One region of the uncultured Rummeliibacillus sp. genome, then DNA from elsewhere that is predicted to be linked to it. Evidence: predicted binding sites of a transcription regulator. Region 1 holds the regulator's gene; the other holds the start of a gene.
What was found. Region 1 encodes NrdR, which represses ribonucleotide reductase genes. Its sites were predicted from a motif close to AACACNATATATNGTGTT; they were not measured.
Positions count from the first base shown of each region.

Region 1 (3,190 bases):
ATTCTTTCGAGTAATCCTTGGTTTCTATAGAAGCATCTTCTTGTTTAGAATCTATTCCCTTTTGTTCTTCAAAATCTCTTGCCAATTTCATGGCTTCTCTTGCTGATTTAACACCAGTATTACGCCAATGTGACGCAATAGTTTCTATATATTTCCGATTCAATTTACCGTGATTTCGCAAAAAGACATAGTGAATAAGTACGTTGACTACAGGCGTTGGCATACCATATTGCATCACCAAATCTTCGACTAACTGGCGATCACTTGGAAATGGTTCCTTGCCTCCTGCTACAGCTGTTAATACATCAATAGGAGAAGAAGTTTCAAACCATTTTATCAGCTCTTGTTCCATCGGGTTTATATCGTTATCATCCACTGGAGTTTGCGTGAATAATTCTTGCTTTTGTTTTACATTTTCCATAACAGATTGCATTGTTGGCGGTTCTTTCGATACTGTCAATTTATAATAATCAGCAGCTTCTTTCTTTAAGCGTAAATCACTTAATCCCATTTCATCATCAAGTGCTAAAAGAATGATCTTTTGCATATCAAATGGTGTTAAATGATAAAGAAACGCTAATTTCGCAATCGTTGCTTTCGCTTCAGCCGTTAAAACAGATGAAGGTACAAGCTGTTCAGAAAGAGTAGATCTTAAAAGATGAAAATCAAATTCTTCATAGTTGAACGGTAATTCTTTTGGCTTTTCTTGTATTCCAGTAAGGTGGATTTCATCAGACGGTATATTATGCTGAACAGGTCTATAAACATCTGTAAATGTTCTAGATACTTCCTGATAGCCATAACTAGACAGCCCTTTTGAAACAAAGCGTTGACGCAAATTTCTATATGCTGATTCACCAATCTTACTATATAAGAACATAGATAAAAGTGGATCATCAAAAAAAGTAGCTGCATCGAGTGGCGGCATTACATCATAGAGAAAAGAACGCATTTCTTGTTGGTCTTTGCGCCATGTTCGAAGTAAACCAATCGCTTCGAGCGCAATGCGTGATTCGAAGATTTTACCTATTGGCATGTTCAATGCGTTCATCAAATGATAATGTGACATCGTACTATCTTCAGAATTTTCGCCCTCTGCCCATAATAAAAAATATAAACTGATGGGTTCTGCTCCAATAAGCGGTTGATACAAAAGCGTGATTAACTTTCGATCATAACTTGATAGAGGAAATGGAACACGAATGGATAGTCGATCAACAGGTTGCAATTCTTTATATAAATTCACCAACGGTTCCCTCCAAAACTTCTATTATTGATCATTTTCTCGTTCTTTAGATTGTTTTTCGATTAATTCTCTAAGCTCATCGATAAAGACATTGATATCCTTAAATTGACGATAAACAGAGGCAAAGCGAACATAAGACACCTCATCTATTTTAGAAAGGCGATCCATCACCATTTCACCAACATCTTCTGTTTTCACTTCAGCATTCCCAATACGACGTAAATCTTGCTCTATATTAAACACTAAATCCTCTAAAATATCTAATGATACTGGACGCTTTTCACAAGCTCGAATAAGGCCACGAAGTACTTTTTCATGGCTAAACTCTTCACGTGATCCATCTTTTTTGATCACAATAAGAGGCATTTCTTCTACTTTTTCGAAAGTTGTAAAACGAAACCCACATGATTCACATTCCCGACGTCTACGAATTGCTTTGTTATCATCGACTGGTCGACTATCAATGACTTTTGTTCCATTAAATTGACAAGTTGGACATTTCATAATTTTTCTCTCCTGATTTCGAAAACATATTAGTTTATCTATTATATCAAAAAATAATGGTATAAATCGAAAAAAAGAGTAGAAAATCCTCTTTACATAAAAAATAACTCGAAATCCGTCATATTTATCAAAAAAGGCTGTTTCAAAAATCCAGTTTCCACTGAATTTTTGAACAGCCCATTCGTTTTAGTATTATTTAAAAATTTTTAAACGTTAACTTCTTGTTGTTTTAATTCAGAAACAACTTTTTTTGTTAAGTCTACAACACGTGCAGAGTAACCCCATTCGTTATCGTACCAAGCAATAACTTTTACTTTATTGCCACCAATAGTCATTGTTGTAAGACCATCAATAGTTGCTGAAGCTGGATTTGTATAGTAATCACGAGAAACAAGTGGTTCCATCGTGAAATCTAAAATACCTTTTAAAGGACCTTCAGCAGCATTTTTAAATGCTTCGTTTACTTCTTCAATAGTTACATCACGTTGCAGGTCTACTACTAAATCGACTAATGATACATCAGGTGTAGGAACACGTAATGCCATACCATGTAATTTACCTTGTAATTCAGGTAACACAAGTGTTAACGCTTTAGCTGCACCTGTAGAAGTAGGAATGATCGATTCAGCACATGCACGAGCACGACGTAAGTCTTTATGTGGATTATCAATATTTTTTTGGTCATTTGTATATGAATGAACAGTTGTCATTAAACCATTGATGATACCAAATGTATCATTTAAAACCTTTGCAACTGGTGCAAGGCAGTTTGTTGTACAACTTGCATTTGAAATAACATCATGTTTAGAAAGATCTAATTTTTCATCATTAACGCCCATTACAATAGTGACATCTTCATTTTTTCCTGGTGCTGTTAAAATTACTTTTTTTGCACCTGCTTCAAGATGTAATGCTGCTTTACTACGTTCATTGAACTTACCAGTTGCTTCAATAACAACATCTACGTCCATTTCTTTCCAAGGTAAGTTTTGAGGGTTACGTTCATTTACAAGTTGTACACGCTTACCATTTACGATTAGCGCATCCTCTTCTGCTTTTACTTCACCATCAAATTTACCATGAGATGTATCATATTTAACCAAATGAGCTAATGTCTCAGCTGGATAACTTGCATTTACCGCAACAATATTTAAATCATCTTGTAGAATCGCTTGACGGAATACCATACGTCCAATACGGCCAAATCCGTTAATAGCAATCGAAACTGTCATGAATAATATCCTCCCTATTCACTACGTTATACTTAATTTGTATTATTCACAAATAGTATAGCACATTTATTAGAAAGTAAAACATAATTTAATCTATATTTTAAAATTTATATTTTCAGAAATTTATATCTTTTTAACAGTTGCAGTCCCATAAATCCAGTATTTTCAACAGTTGAGCACGGGTATTTTCTAAGTTTCCATTATTATA
Region 1 is NZ_CAKQBI010000002.1:79,033-82,222, forward strand. Features, by position in the region: gene Q0977_RS02045 (DnaD domain protein) at 1-1,246, opposite strand, end outside; gene nrdR (transcriptional regulator NrdR) at 1,271-1,750, opposite strand; gene Q0977_RS02055 (glyceraldehyde-3-phosphate dehydrogenase) at 1,957-2,982, opposite strand; gene coaE (dephospho-CoA kinase) at 3,116-3,190, opposite strand, start outside.

Region 2 (3,190 bases), on a different contig from region 1:
TCTACTACTGATTGACGTATATATTCTGGCATTTTTTTCATAAAACCTGTTTCTGTGAAACGTTTACGAAGAACAGCTGTATCTTCTTCCGTTTCGCCTACTAAGAATGGGAAACTACCGCGTTCTTTTGCCAATTCTGTAGATGTTTCGTAAGCTGTAATAGCAATTGTCTTAAAGATCTCATCTACTAGGATATTACCTTCTTCAGATCCATATTCTTTTTCACAGTAGATAAGTAAATCCGCAAGACCCATAACACCTAGTCCTACACGACGTTCTCCTAGTGCTTGTACACGGTTTTCTTCAAGGAAGTATGGTGTAGCATCGATTACGTTATCTTGCATGCGTACGCCTACTCTAACTGTTTCTTTTAGTGCTTCGAAATCCACTGTTTTTGTGTCTTTCTTTGCAAACTGAGCTAGGTTTACTGCAGCTAGGTTACAAACTGAATATGGCGCTAATGGTTGTTCACCACAAGGGTTAGTTGCAACAACCTTTTGTCCATAACTTTTTGCATTTGTCATTTCATTGGCATTATCGATAAAGAAAATACCAGGTTCTGCTGAATAGGTAGCACAGATATTGATTAAATTCCAAAGCTCACGTGCTTTAATCGTACGATATGTACGAACAGCATGTCCCATAGCTTCCCATTCACGAACATCGCCACATTTATGCCATTCTTCGTTATAAATTGCCATTTCTTTTTCGTCATAAGTTTCAACTGCAGGGAAACGTAGCTCAAACTCTTTATTATCTTCAACAGCTTCCATGAATTCGTTTGTCAATGTGACAGAAATATTGGCACCTGTTAAGAATTCTGGGTTGTTAACTGTATAAGTTCCGCCATCTCTTAGTTTTGCTTCTGCATCTTTGAAAATACCCTCATTAAATCCGCCGAAACCAGGAATTGTTTTATAATTTATGATTCCTTGGTACATAGCCTTTTCTTGTTCTGTTAATGGTGTGAATTTAAGTTTTTCTTTTGCAAGACGTTTAATCTCTTCATCCTTTGTATTTTCGATTAAGAATCGCAATATACGTGGATTTTGCATTTTAGAAATAATAAATTCATAGATATCAGGATGCGTACAAGATAACATAATCATTTGAGCACCGCGACGTGATCCGCCTTGTTCTACAAGATGTGTCAATTTCGCAATATCATCTAACCATGATACAGAACCTGATGATTTACCATTTACACCACGAGCCAATGTATTACGCGGTCTTAATGTTGAACCGTTTGTGCCAACACCGCCACCTCTACTCATAATTTCCATTACTTGTTTACGGTGATCACTTATTCCTTCACGTGAATCAGCAACAAATGGCATTACGTAACAGTTAAAATATGTAACATCCGTACCGGAGCCTGCTCCATAAATAACTCGTCCGGCAGGGATGAAGTTTAAATTTACAAGCTGTTTATAAAATTTTTGATACCATTCTTTACGTTTTTCTTCTGTCTTTTCAACAGATGCTAAACCTGTAGCATTACGTTTAGCTATTTGTTCATAAAAGACTTCTAAAGGTTTTTCAATAACATCTAATGAACGAGAAACAATTCCTGAAGCTTGTTCTTCTGGATCATCAATTGCACTACGATAGTCTTCCTCGATTAAGATTTTTGCTTTTTTAGTTGTTTCATCGATTGAAACGATATAACCAAGTCCACGAGCAGGGAACTTCGGATCTGCCTTTACTGTTAAAACAACAAAATCCCCAGCTTTTAACGTTTTCTTTTCAGTATCTTTAAAAGAATAACGGTCAATCATCACAAGTCTAGATACACCTTTATGAGTAATATGCATATCCTCTGTGATGGAATGAACTTGAGGAAATTGTTGAATGTCTTTGTTTAATTGTTTAATGTCGATTGTCTGATGATGATGTTGCGATGCAAGTACCATACCATCCGCCCCCTATTCTTATAGCAAAACACAATATATAGTATATTTACATTTAAATACGATACTATATATTGATTAGAAAAGCAAATGGTCTTTTTTTTCAAAGAACGTTGTTATATCGCGTTTTTTAGGATTTTTCGTCTTTTTACCACAAAAAATAAGACTAAAAACCTACTATTTTCTGAAATTCCATTCATCTGTTGCATACTTTGTTTTTGCAAGATTTTCAACAAAATCCTTTTGTTCTTGTGTCAATTCATAAGGGATCAACTCAATATGAAGAGCATCTTCAAATCCCTTGTGGAATGCTTTAGTACAAGTTTCTACATCTACTCTTCGATTTGCTAATTGATTGATAGCCACTGCTTTTTGTGGTAAATGTTTGCGCATGCGTTCCTTCGATGCGTCTGATGGAAAATTGAAAAGTGATATCAATTTTTCATCATCTAAATCGATTAAAATAGCACCGTGTTGTAAAATTACGCCTTCTTGTCTAGTTTGTGCACTACCAGCGACTTTCTTTCCTTCTACAACAAGTTCATACCAACTAGGAGCATCAAAACAAACTGCACTTTTTGGATTCTTTAAAATATCTCTTTTTTCTTCTGTATCAGGAATAGAGAAATACGCATCTAAGCCTAAATTTCTGAACCCTAATAATAATCCCTCACTAATCACTTTATAAGCTTCAGTGACCGTTTTAGGCATATTTGGATAGTCTTCTGACACGATGACACTATAAGTTAACTCATGCTCATGTAGGACTGCGCGTCCACCTGTTGGGCGTCTGACAAATCCTAAATTCAATCTATGTAATTGTTCGAAATTGATATCTTTTTTTGCTTGTTGAAAATATCCGATAGAGAGTGTTGCAGGATTCCATTCGTAAAATCGAATTACTGGTGGAATTAAACCTTTACTATGCCAATGTAGAAGCGCTTCATCTAGAGCCATATTATATGCTGGACTACATGGACCTGAATTAATAAAATACCATTTATTTGTCATTTTATCGTCTCCCTTTTATATCAACTTTTCTATTTTAACAAAGTCATTGGACTATCGCTAGTTCTTCTTTTATAATATTATTTATAGATAGAAAGGGGTAAGGCAACTTGAGTTGGTTATATACAATATTAATCATCCTTGGCGTAATTATTATTTACGCACTAATTAACGCATTACGCTTAAAAAAAGCAGTAATTACTTTAAATGAAGAAGAATTTAAAAAAGGTTATCGTAAAGCGCAACTAATCGATGTTCGCGAATTAAAAGAA
Region 2 is NZ_CAKQBI010000013.1:55,859-59,048, reverse strand. Features, by position in the region: gene Q0977_RS10335 (vitamin B12-dependent ribonucleotide reductase) at 1-1,913, opposite strand, end outside; gene Q0977_RS10330 (biotin/lipoate A/B protein ligase family protein) at 2,088-2,921, opposite strand; gene Q0977_RS10325 (rhodanese-like domain-containing protein) at 3,029-3,190, shown strand, end outside.
Region 2: Q0977_RS10335 (vitamin B12-dependent ribonucleotide reductase) is a predicted target of NrdR. The motif match lies at 1,941-1,958, and genes of this name have one in related genera.